3 regions of the Paenibacillus sp. FSL K6-2524 genome follow, and region 3 is predicted to be linked to each of the others. Evidence: riboswitches for the same ligand, from Rfam matches in the RefSeq annotation. Region 3 holds a riboswitch; each other region holds the start of a gene.
The links. A riboswitch is a leader RNA that binds a small molecule or an ion and turns the genes downstream of it on or off. The one in region 3 is predicted to bind cobalamin.
Positions count from the first base shown of each region.

Region 1 (4,259 bases), 1.2 Mb from region 3:
ACTTCCAATCGGGATACTTTTTTTTTACCAAGTCACGAAGGATGTTGTTTTCGAGTTCTTTTTCTCCCAACAGCTTCATGGCACTGTCATATTTCTTCTGCAAATCTTCGTAACTGGCTGCATTCTGTTTCAGTTTCTCGGCATCGATTTGCTTCTTTTTCATAAGGTCGTCCACCTCATCCTGATATTGGCGGACCCAGTTGCTTAACGTTTTAGGAGACATTCCGTGCTTCCGGGCTACCATCTCTACTCGGTAACCGGCAAGCACTTCAACCACTAGCTCCTTCTTCGTTTCAACAGGGCACCTGAATCGTCTTTTCATCGATTTACTCCTTACTCATTTTAGTGTATATGAGGTGGATTGGAGTGTCCAATTGGATTAGGGGGCTATATAGGCTGGTTCCGTTAGAATGATGTCAGAATACCCCCTGATGCCTTCATCTCAAAGCACTCAGAGCAACCAAATATATTACATGTGATGTAATGTATAACTCAAACAGCAAATATCATCAATTACTTTTATCGAAAATATGATATTTTTGCTGTGAAAATGGTGTTAATCGCACTATAATGTTAGGTAAACTAACATATTGGAGTGGTGAAGATGAATCAACTCCGTTCGAGTGCAAGAAGTATCTCCATGTTTGGAACAGGAATCGCACTAATTATGGTTATTGGAGTGCTGTGGCAGGGCGCATCCTGGTATATCATTGTAATGGCACTTTTAACCTTCCTAACCCTTGGTCTACTTTTGCTAACAGGACTTAAACAGGGAACTGAATCAACAGTCATGCTGCAGGGCGCCTCAACAACAACGAATTGGAATACCATTGCTAACGAATCTTTGGTAGCGGCGGATCGGGTTCAGGCGGCTGTCGGTGAAGTAAATGGAAGTATAGAGAAACTAAAGAGCCTAGCAGATACCGCTTCTTTGGAGGATATGAAGCTCAAGCAAAGTAGTGAACGATCATTAGAGTTGGTTCAAGAAAGTCTTGCAGCCATGGAGGAAGTAGCTGCTTCTGCAGCAGAAATTCAAGAGATGGCAAAGACACTACATACCCGGAGTGAGAAGACAAGGGCTGAGGCATCACTTATGGCAGAATCTCTTAGAGAAGCTGACGACACAATTCACGCACTAGCCGATTCCCAACAGTCGATTGAAAAACCGATGGAGGATTTGGAACAGAATACTCGCAAGCTTGGAGCGTTATACCAGGATATGCAAGGGATTGCTGGGGAGGTGGCGTTGCTGGCATTGAATGCGTCCATTGAAGCTGCTCGGGTTGGTGACCAAGGGAAGGGGTTTGATGTAGTTGCAGTACGGATGCGGCAACTTGCTGAACAAAGCAGTCATGCGATCGGTAATTCAGCACCTTTATTTCAGCGTATTGCAGAGGAAGTTGAGAGGGTGAAGATTTCACTTCAAGGGGGAAGGGACTCAGCTACACAAGGTGCTTCTTTGATGCGGAAGATGGGTGAAGATATTCGCTATATTACTGAGGAGGTCACTGCGATAGATGGCCTCATTGGAGAAACGGGCCCGCGAAGCCAGGAGCAGGCGGAGTTGACACGGAATATGGAGAATATGTTGGAAGAGGTGTATGATGCACTTAATCACAACATTACGCATGTGGGAGGTGCTTTAGAGCGAATGGAATCGCAAAGAAATCACACAGCTAATCTGGAAATCGTGGCTGTAGGACTTCACAAGGCATCCGTGGAATTAATGTCGTCTCTGGATAGCATTTCTGATTCGAGTGAAGATGTATTGGATGGTATAGTTGAGCTTAGGCAGACATATTCTCTCAAACTATCTCAAGCAGCCAAACAACCCCTATTTATTGGGATGGAGGAACCTGTCCATCGAACAGCACTTGCGGAACTATTGGCAAGAGAAACGGTTATGGAAGCTGTATGGACTAACCGGTGTGATGGTTCGTTTGTGGTATCGATTCCTGAGGCGGGTCTGCTTAATGCGAGAGGGAGAGATTGGTTCAGAAGATCCTTGGCCGGTGAAACGGTGTTGTCCGAAGTATACATATCTGCAATTACGAAGCAACGATGTGTGACTCTTTCTGTACCGATTCTAAGTGATGGTGAGGTAGTTGGTGTACTAGGAGCGGATTTATCCTTAGGTAATATTGCCGCTGGAAGTAACGTATAGTTTGTGTTTTTAGATATTTCTGATTGATTTATACTCGTATTGTAACTTTTGTCCTTTTCCCCTATAATCCTATAGAGAAGAAAGCCTTTATAGACACACGAACCAATGAATACCCGTAGGTCCTGAAGAAAGCGGTTATCGCAGACTTTAGGTTAAAAGGGAAGCCGGTGCAAATCCGGTACGGTCCCGCCACTGTAAAACAGGGATGAAGCTCTTTTCTGCCACTGTTATCCATGAAGGATAATGGGAAGGCGAGCTTAGTCATTCAACCTGGTAAGTCAGGAGACCTGCCCACGGGTGTAATAGACGGTCCTTCGAGGAAAGGATAACGTTCTGCTAAGATGATTCATGCTGGGCCCCGTGTATTTGCGGTGTCATAGGTATGACCTTGTAGACGTAACCCAATTCCTAGCGGATTGGGTTTTTTCTTGTACGAAGATTTATAAGGTGATCAACAAAGGAACTTCGCTCATGCTAGATTAGAGTAACCATTAAGGGGAGGAAGAAAGAGATGAAGAACATGAGAAAGATTTGGGCGGTTTGGTTGCTCGCATTAATGCTTGCTGTAACAGCAGGTTGTGGTACGAATAACGCAGCGAACAGTAATAACGCAACAAATGAGGTGCAAAAGGAGCAGAATACAGCAACTCCAGCACCAACACAGGATGAACTCAAAACAACGTACCCTTTAACTGTAACAGATGCTAAAGGTACAGAATTTACTTTTGAGTCGGCACCACAGAAGATTGTATCACTTGCACCGTCTGAGACTGAGGGATTGTTTGCGCTCGGATTAGATGAACAAGTTGTTGGGGTATCTGATAATGATGATTATCCAGATGCTGTTAAGGATAAGCCTAAAATGGGCGGATGGCAGGTTAATGTAGAAGCTGTTGTGGCGGCACAACCAGATTTGGTATTGGCGGGCAATTTAGTAGATGAAGCAACAGTGAAGAGCCTTACCGATTTGGGTATCAAAGTATATCAATCTAATGCTAAAACTCTAGATGGAGTAATAGCTAATATTCGGGCAGTAGCTCAAATTACCGATCATCAGGCAAAAGGGGAAGAAGTAGTTTCCCAAATGGAAAAAGAACGTGATCAAGTTGTTGAGGCGGTCAAATCACTTACACCAGAGCAACGGAGTAAAGTCTATATTGAATTCTCCCCAGGCTGGACAGTGGGTAAAGGTGAATTTATGGATGAAATGATTACACTAGCCGGTGGCGTGAATGTAGCTTCTGATCTGACAGGTTGGAATGAAATTAATGAAGAGAATATTATTAAAGCAAATCCAGACGTCATTTTGTATGCAAGCAGCGTTGTGGATGAGAATAACAAGACATTGGCCGAAATTATTAAAGGCCGTAGTGGATGGGATCAAATTAAAGCAATTAAAGAAGATCACGTTGTTGGCCTTAATGATAATTTATTAAGCCGCCCGGGTCCTCGTGTAACTCAAGGATTGATTGAGATGGCAACAGCGATTTATCCGGAATTGATGAATAAATGAGTAAAAAGCTGGCGGGATATGGGGCGATTGGCCTGATCCTACTCGGCGTCACGTTACTTATCTGTATTGGATTTGGTTCCGTATCCTTGCCATTAGGAGAGATACTTCGAATTTTGTTGCATCGATTACCCTGGATAGGTCAACTCGTGACTAAGGATTGGGATGTAGCTTCGGAACAAATCATCATGCAGGTTCGACTACCTCGTGTTCTTTTGGGTCTCCTGGTTGGAGCGGCACTTGCTATAGCGGGAGCTGCCTTTCAGGGAGTACTACGCAATCCGTTGGCAGACCCGTTTACCCTTGGGGTATCATCGGGTTCCGCTGTGGGGGCGGCAACGCTCATTTTCTTCGGATGGCAGTTCTCTTTGATCGGCGTGTTTTCTCTACCTGTTGTTGCCTTTCTAACAGGAATGGTAACGTTATGGGTCGTAATGTGGTTGGCGCGCGAGAACGGAAAGATTCCAATTGAAGGACTTATTTTATCAGGTGTAGTGATGCAGTCGTTCCTTGGAGCGATCGTATCTTTTCTCACGGCTATGTCGAATAAGACCGTGAATGAAATTTTATATTGGACGATGGGGA
Region 1 is NZ_JBBOSP010000001.1:1,812,436-1,816,694, forward strand. Features, by position in the region: gene NST85_RS07995 (IS3 family transposase) at 1-8, opposite strand, end outside; gene NST85_RS08000 (transposase) at 1-322, opposite strand, end outside; gene NST85_RS08005 (methyl-accepting chemotaxis protein) at 605-2,164, shown strand; cobalamin riboswitch at 2,265-2,473, shown strand; gene NST85_RS08010 (ABC transporter substrate-binding protein) at 2,676-3,677, shown strand; gene NST85_RS08015 (FecCD family ABC transporter permease) at 3,674-4,259, shown strand, end outside.
Region 1: another riboswitch for cobalamin. It lies ahead of NST85_RS08010 (ABC transporter substrate-binding protein); the one in region 3 lies ahead of metE (5-methyltetrahydropteroyltriglutamate--homocysteine S-methyltransferase).

Region 2 (4,259 bases), 2.2 Mb from region 3:
AGTACTACCATTTTGGCTTCTGATACCTTATCATATGTGAAAATAGTAGTATTTTGTAAAATTGAGAGGAATGATGACTTTTGGTTCAACAGCGTAGTATTGGTTTGGGTATTCTTTTTTCTATTATCACATGCGGAATTTACGGGATTTATTGGATGTACAAAGTCTTGGATGAATCAAGAGAGATTAGCCGAGATAATGAAGGCAGCGCAGGTCTAGATTTGATATTAACAATAATCACTTGCGGAATTTACGGGTTCTTTGCGTTCTACAAAGCAGGTTCACGTATATATGAAGCGGATGTTGCTCGTGGAAATAGGTATGCAACTAATGATACGGCATTGATCGTTATCTTGTATTTATTTGGTTCGATTGTTTCTGTGGCAATTCTTCAGCACAAAATTAATAAGTTTATAACAGCTTAATCATTCTATATGATTAGTGCATTGAAACAATTGGACCGGAAGAGGTTCCTGCCCATCTTCGTTTTTGGTGTCGTGGGACTCCTTAGTATTGCGGTAAATCTTCTGTTCCAAGGGAGTATTTGTATCTTTACAAATGTATTTGGTATTCCTAGTCCTGCTTGTGGTATGACGAGAGCTTATATGAGTCTCTTTCAAGGGGATATTGGAGCAGCATTGATATACCATCCGTTATTCATCATGCCTATACTGATGTGCATACTCGCAGCTTATAAAAAATTAAGTCAGCCAATTATTATCCTATTTATTATTTTGCTACTAGCAGTGTGGATTTTACGATTAATCTTCATGCTTCCCGATCAAATCGAGCCGATGGTGTACAATCCGGATGCGTTGATCCCCACCCTGCTCACTATTGTGAAGCAATGGATTGGGTTGTAGTAACGATAGTTTAAGGGTAACAGGTACAAAGATTTGGAGCATGGTTTCTCGGAAACGGGAGATCATGCTCTTTTTTCTATAACTATCATGTGGGTGATAAGAAGGAAAGGTAAATTTCATAAAAAAGGGCCATACGGAGAATATCCGCAGGCCAGCGCTAATTATGTATGTTCATAACGTGATAAATATCCTGTTTAAGAGTCCTAGAACTTTACCAGACGATGCACCATCAATTACTGTAAATATTGAAAAAATAACATAGTTATCGCGTTCACTAGTAGCCTCAATAACAGATCTTCCCAACGAGTTAGCAATTCCTTGTACTATTACACCGTCACTTTCATTCGTAATTTCCTTCACGATATATTCGCTGAAATCCTCTATTGTTGGGTTCGTTATCGCTAGTAAAATAGCTACTAGTAATAAGACAATTACTGTAGCATTGCGTGTTCCCCTACCTTGTGCAGTAATTTGGATCCCTCCTAAACTATCGTATAACTTATTATATCCTCTGTTGGGATAAAATGTATATATAGACCATGTGAAATATCAAAAAAACCTCCCACGAATTTCGTAGAAGGCTGCGTATATTATAAAGATGCTGGTGAAGGGAATTGAACCCCCGGCCTACGCATTACGAGTGCGTTGCTCTACCCCTGAGCTACACCAGCATGGTGCTTGTTATGCGGGAAACAAAAACAATTATACAACGCTCAGAAATTATTGCAAGCATAAGTGCCTAATGATTCCCTCTATTCAATAAAGTTCCTATAACTTCTCACGCACTGAGCGTAGCTTTTGTTCCGAAGAGCTAATTTTGTCCCGACGATCATCTATTTTGATCGAGGTGGACACACGCTGGGCATCAGATTGAAAAGGCGCTTCATGTATGGCCCGGATTGCCGCAAAAATATGATCAAGTGAGCCTTCAATAATCGTACTCATCGACGTCAATTGATACTGTATTCCCTCTTGTTTCTCCAATACTCGCTGTAATTCTGCTACATAGGGACTGAGACTAGTCGTTCCCGTTCCGATCGGAATAACCGTTACCTCCGCAATTGCCATCGTAAAACCTCCTTAATTATTTTCACCTCTCTCTATTGTAACCACTCCACAGATGCAATAAAAGTTCACAATTTTATTTTGTCCCCGCGAGCCCGCATCATGAAGCCAATCCTTCACTTTCAGACCATTATCCGATCGTTTATTTTGTAAATTTTCCGTTTACAAACACAATATATTGGGTTACTCTTGTAACAACGCAACCAAATATAGTGTAAACAGGTGATCCAGCGGGAAATCCCGCTGCGACTTAAAAAGGGAAGTGCGGTGCAATTCCGCTGCGGTCCCGCCACTGTAACCGGAAGCTTCTAGGGTTAATATGGACCCTCTAAAGAATCATCCGACAGAATGCCACTGCAGTTATTTCTATCCTGCGGGAAGGCGTCGGAGGACTATTCCGGAAGCCAGGATACCTGCCTGTTTAGACGACACCGGAACAATCCTGCGAGGAACGGGTATGGTGTCCGCTTGCAGCTGACATTCAGCTATTTTTTGAAATGCCATTAGGCTTTTCTTGAGATGCATTCGGGCATTTTTGACCTAGTAGGGTTGAGAATGCTTTTTATATTATATTAATGCTGAGTTTTTTGGGAGGAGAACTTTGAAATGGCGTTGTTAAACCCTATTTTTACCGACCGTGAAATAATGCTTGATGAAGTAATTACTCTGGGCGATGAAATCGTTGAGAGTCGAAATTTGGAGATGCTTCGCGAAAACGCCAATTTGAACGGGGAAAGTTTCTCGGGCAAAATGAGTAAATTCGGTAGTGAATACGCCAAATGGTATGCAGGAAACTTCGTTATGCCAAAACGGTTGATACAAGCAATTAAAGATAATGTTGTTTATGTCCACGATCTTGATCAATATGCGATCGGCACGACCAACTGCATTTTTATCCCATTCGACAAATTACTCCGTGAAGGTTTCAATACCGGCAATGGGAGCGTACGTCCTCCAAACTCAATAATGACTGCTATGGCTTTAGTCGCTATTATTTTTCAATCCCAGCAAAATTCACAATATGGCGGCGTTTCAGCTAATAAAATAGATTTCGACCTGGCTCCTTTTGTAGCGAAGTCGTTCTTCAAATATTTCCGCAAAGGTCTGGATTACTTTGATGAAGGTAGCTTGGATGACAGCATGGGCTACATCTCAATGAGCCGTAGCGACTTACAAGAGAGTTATCCTAAATCATTTAAATTTGCACTCAAAGAAACCGAGAGTGAAACACTACAAGCTGCTGAGAGTCTTATTCACAATTTGAATACGATGTCGAGCCGTGCAGGTGGGCAAATTCCATTCACAAGTATAAACTATGGTACCGACACCTCACCGGAAGGCAAGCTCGTTACAGAGTCACTACTGACAGCTACGATGCGCGGACTGGGCAGTGGCGAAACACCGATTTTCCCCATTCAAATTTTCAAATGTAAACAAGGCGTCAATCAAGCACCAGAGGACCCTAACTATTCGCTATTTCTAAAAGCGGCAGAATGTTCCGCTAAAAGGCTCTATCCAAACTTTGCGAACCTAGATGCGCCGCTAAACTTGATGTATTACGTGCCAGGTGATCCTGATACGGAATTCGCAACAATGGGATGTCGTACACGAGTACTACACGACCGCTTTGGACGTAATCATTTGTCCGGCAAAGGAAATCTCTCCTTCAATACGATGAATCTTGTGAAGCTTGGTTTGGAGCATGGTACCGTATTAGGACAACGTAAAGTAGCTGATGAGCGCGGATTCTACCGGGAGTTAGATCATTATCTCGATATCGCACTTGAAGGACTACTGCACCGTTACAACATTCAAAAGGCCCAGAAAGCCAAAGCCTCGGACTTCATGATGAGAGAAGGCGTATGGGAAGGCGGCGAACATCTTCATCCAGAAGAGCCCGTTGGCGAACTCCTTAAACATGGCAGCTTGTCCATTGGATTCATTGGTCTCGCAGAATGTATGAAGGCTATGTACGGCAAACATCATGGCGAAGATAACGACATATACAAAAAAGCTTTCGAATTAATTTCCTATATGCGTAATTATTGCGACCGTCAGAGTGAGCGCCACAACCTGAACATTACCCTGTTCGCCACACCGGCAGAAGGCTTGTCCGGCAAGTTTACTAAGCGGGATAAGTCCACTTATGGTTCGATCGCAGGTGTAACGGATCGTGAATACTATACGAACTCTTTTCATATTCCAGTCTACTATTCTATTAGTGCTGCTAGAAAGATTGAACTAGAATCCGCTTTCCACGATCTATGTAATGCAGGAGCCATCTCTTATATTGAGCTGAACGGTAATGCCCGGAGTAATCCCGCAGCGTTC
Region 2 is NZ_JBBOSP010000001.1:727,102-731,360, reverse strand. Features, by position in the region: gene NST85_RS03150 (DUF4234 domain-containing protein) at 81-425, shown strand; gene NST85_RS03145 (DUF2752 domain-containing protein) at 435-863, shown strand; tRNA gene NST85_RS03140 (tRNA-Thr) at 1,463-1,534, opposite strand; gene NST85_RS03135 (MTH1187 family thiamine-binding protein) at 1,632-1,931, opposite strand; cobalamin riboswitch at 2,132-2,363, shown strand; gene NST85_RS03130 (anaerobic ribonucleoside triphosphate reductase) at 2,535-4,259, shown strand, end outside.
Region 2: another riboswitch for cobalamin. It lies ahead of NST85_RS03130 (anaerobic ribonucleoside triphosphate reductase); the one in region 3 lies ahead of metE (5-methyltetrahydropteroyltriglutamate--homocysteine S-methyltransferase).

Region 3 (4,259 bases):
GGTGAGAGACTGAGCATACTCTGTTTCCTTCACAGTCATCGGTGCGTCAAAATCAACATCCCCATAAATAACCGGAGGCTTCACGCAGCGTGTTCCATAAGATTGAACCCATCCACCTTTTGTAAAAGCAAAGCCCGGCAATTTCTCACCGAAAAACTCGACCATATCAGTCCGTTCGAATTCACCATGTACGAGCACATCAAGTCCGATCTCCTCTTGAAGTGTGATCCACTGACTGATTTGTTCCGAAATGAACTGATCATATTGTTGCTCGGACCATTCACCTTTACGCCATTTTTGACGAGCTGAACGGATCTCTGAACTTTGAGGGAAACTCCCAATTGTAGTAGTAGGTAGGAATGGAAGGTTCCATTTCTCTTTTTGCAGGGACTTACGTACGGAAAACTCACTTTTTCTTTCCGATGGTTGAAGCAGGATTTGCTCTACCGCTAAAGTAACATTCTCCCGGTTACGTGCAGGGTCAGCACTCAAGCTCTCAAGAGATTTACGGTTCTTCTGAAACAGCTCATCTAGTTTCCCCTCTGATACTGAGCGACTCAACGCAGCAATTTCTTCTAGCTTCTCTTCGGCGAATGCAAGTGCATCCTTCAGTTCAGGTTGTAGAGATATCTCGGCGGCTGCCGACACGGGTACATGCAATAAGCTACAAGATGGTTGAACGATAATATCCGCACCCTGCGTCAATTTCGTCAACTCTTGAAGAAGTTCATACTGGCGATAGAGATCCGCCCTCCAAATGTTACGTCCATCAATGACCCCAGCACCTAACGTCTTACCTGATGGGAATCCATAACGGCGTAATGCCTCTAAATTTTCGTTCAGTCCATGTACCAAATCAAGTCCAATTCCGGCAACCGGTAATGAAACAATCCCTTCATAGCTGCTAAGAGCTTCAAAATAAGTTTGTAATAGAAGAGATAATTCTGGAACTTCACGACTAATCGTGTCATATATCAACGTTAAACGTCCAAGATCTTCAGCTGTAACCGATGTAACCAGAGCAGGTTCATCAATTTGAACCCATTTCACTCCAGCTTCTTGAAGTTCACGCAGTACCTGCACATAGAGGGGTAATAGTTGTTCAATCCAGCCGTCCAATCCAGCATTGTCAAAACCTTTCGAAAGTTTCAGGAAAGTGTATAAGCCAAGCAACACAGGTCTACCCTCGATATTCAACTTTTCTTTGGCTTCACGATAAGCCACAAGCGGCTTATTAACCGTAATTTCAGGTTTTCTTGATCCGAGCTCCGGAACAATATAGTGATAGTTCGTATTGAACCATTTCGTCATTTCACTGGCAGCTGCCCCTTTATTCCCCCGGGCAATATCATAATATGTAGTTAATGGCACTTCACTGCCTGCAAATTCAAAACGAGCAGGAATAAGTCCGAACATAACGGCAGTATCGAGTACATGATCATAGTACGTAAAATCACCCACAGGGATGATATCAATACCTTTGTCCTTCTGCAATTTCAGATTATGAAGTCGGATGTCTGTTAGACGCTCATGAAGTTCGGATTCCTCAATTTTACCGCTCCAGAATGCTTCAATACTCTTCTTCCATTCACGTTGTTGCCCAATTCTTGGATACCCCAAGTTACCACTAATAATTTTACTCAAATCGATAACCTCCTAAAAGTTTTGTGAACTTTACTTCTACAAATTTGCTTCGTACAAAACTACTTCGTAAGCATATGCTTTAAAGTTTTGTGAGCGTTACTTCGTAAGATAAAACGAAATCAAAAAGGGCCCCCTATAGCGAAATAGCTAAAGAGGACCCTTGAAATTAGTATCAATGGCTTGCATCTTTAACACCCCCCTATCTCCCGTAGGTACAACAGTGCTGTCAAAATAGGCAGGTCTCCTGGCTCCAGAATCTTTGCCGAACAACAGCCTTCCCAGTGATGCATCACCAGTGGCATTGTGTTATTCGACTCCTCTGTTACAGTGGCGGGACCGCGCCGGCATTACACCGGTCTTCCCTTTTAAGCTTCAGTCATGATGATTGAAGCACCTATCTCCACATTATTCAGTTTTGGTTACAATTCTATGAATATGTTATTTATGTTACTGCATATCACTTCATAATACAACACCAAACAACTCGGATTAATTAATTTAACGCGGTAACTTCATAAATAGTGATCCGTAACCGCTTTATTCAACATACCAATGCACCGATCCAAATCAGCTTTGACCTGTTTCTTGTACAGTTCCGCCTTCTCGTAACCCTCTTCAGTAAAGTGATATAACACGATTTCCTGAAAATCAACCTTTGGATCGTTCCCCTTCAATTTCTTAGTACGATACAATACACCTTCCTGTACCAATTCATGTAGCGCTCTGTAAATCTCACTTTGTGGAGGAACATAACCAAATGGTTTGAACTGCTCCTTCAGCTCATCCAACATTTCATAACCGTATCCCCGTCTTCTCTCTACCATTCCTATCAGGAATAATTTAAGATATGCTCTTTGTGCTATCATGAACGCCATCCGTTTCACCCCGCCTTTTCTACCTAGTATATATAAGGTATGAATTTTTCACAATAGGATTTTTCGGTCTTCTTTTATAACTTGATCTGTTGTAAGTAAACAGCGTGAACTGATGAAAAAACACGTGTGAAGTAGATACAACTGAAATATCTTTTCTATTGTGAATTTTTCATATGTTGAAATGTTCATCTTGAAGGGTTCTTTTGGGGTCTTCGTAAGTTTTCGTCTATCGTGCCCGCAAAAAATGTTCCCTCTCGAAACAACTTTGCTGCTCATCTCTCCTTCTCTTCGTATCTACCATTATTTGGTTCTTGTTTAAATTTAGAATATAGGTATAATCATACGTAATTGTATATTAAATGTTTTCTAGGGTTCCGCAACACATGTTGGTCTGGTCCGAGAGAAAACTCACAGCTACGGCTGTGTCACGGAGGGATAAAAGCCTGGGAGGAACTGTATAATAACAGTTATCTCCTAGGCTTATTTTGTTTTTTTTTAGGAGATAACGCAAAAAAATTAAGGAGTGAGCACGTTATGAACAAAGAGTGGATAAAGGTTTATATTGCAGCATTTTTTGAAGTGTTCTGGGTGATTGGTTTAAAGCACGCGAATGATATTTGGACTTGGGCAGGAACTGTTGTTGCTGTGATCCTCAGCTTCTATTTAATGGTTATGGCTGGAAGAAAACTTCCTGTTGGGACCGTTTATGCTGTTTTTGTAGGCATGGGTACAGCTGGAACTGTTTTATCTGAAATTATCTTTTTTGGAGAACCGATTAAAGTGGCAAAAATACTATTTATTCTACTTTTATTAGTTGGTGTGATTGGTTTGAAGCTAGTTACGAAAGATAAAGATCAGGAAGGAGCTGCTTCCTAATGGCTTGGATTTCTTTGATTTTTGCAGGAGTATTTGAAATGCTGGGTGTTACTATGATCAACAAGTTGCATAAGGACCGGAACTGGCAATCCTTAGTACTTTTAATTACAGGATTCGGAATTAGTTTTGTACTACTTGCATTTGCGATGAAAACACTACCTATGGGAACTGCTTATGCTATCTGGACAGGAATTGGAACCGCAGGTGGCGCGATATCGGGTATGCTTTTGTACGGGGAATCAAAAGATTGGAGAAGAATCGTTTTTATTTCTATGGTTTTAGGAGCTGCACTTGGATTAAAGCTTGTCTCGTAAAGTTTAAGACGAACTGAGCTGAGATCATTATTAATAGAAAGAAAGCAATAGAATAGCAGGACGGATCAAGTTCCGCCCTGCTTGAAATAAGAAACTCATTATTTTATAATAATAATCTACAACAACTTTTGAATATCATCTTTGATCGCTTCGGATTGTGGTCCGAACACGACTTGTACTGCGCCTTTGCCGAGTCTCATAACACCAGAAGCCCCAAGCTTCTTAAGTCCTGAGTCATTAACGGCCTTCTCATCTTTAACGATGAGTCGAAGGCGTGTGATACAAGCGTCAACAGATGTAATGTTGCTAGGTCCACCTAGTTGAGCCAAAATCAGAGCTGGACGGCTATCCGCAGATACGGGACCAGAAGCTGTATCTTCTTCTTCAGGATCTTCGTCTTCACGGCCCGGAGTTTTCAGGTTCAACTTGACGATGAGGAAGCGGAAGATCACATAGTATAGTACTGCTGTGACCAAACCAACTGGAATCAAGAGCAATGGTTTGCTTGAGAGCCCCCAACCGAGTCCATAGTCAATCAAACCGGCCGAGA
Region 3 is NZ_JBBOSP010000001.1:2,975,379-2,979,637, reverse strand. Features, by position in the region: gene metE (5-methyltetrahydropteroyltriglutamate--homocysteine S-methyltransferase) at 1-1,644, opposite strand, end outside; cobalamin riboswitch at 1,862-2,057, opposite strand; gene NST85_RS13430 (helix-turn-helix transcriptional regulator) at 2,157-2,519, opposite strand; guanidine-I (ykkC/yxkD leader) riboswitch at 2,875-2,971, shown strand; gene NST85_RS13425 (DMT family transporter) at 3,054-3,395, shown strand; gene NST85_RS13420 (DMT family transporter) at 3,395-3,709, shown strand; gene nagE (N-acetylglucosamine-specific PTS transporter subunit IIBC) at 3,826-4,259, opposite strand, start outside.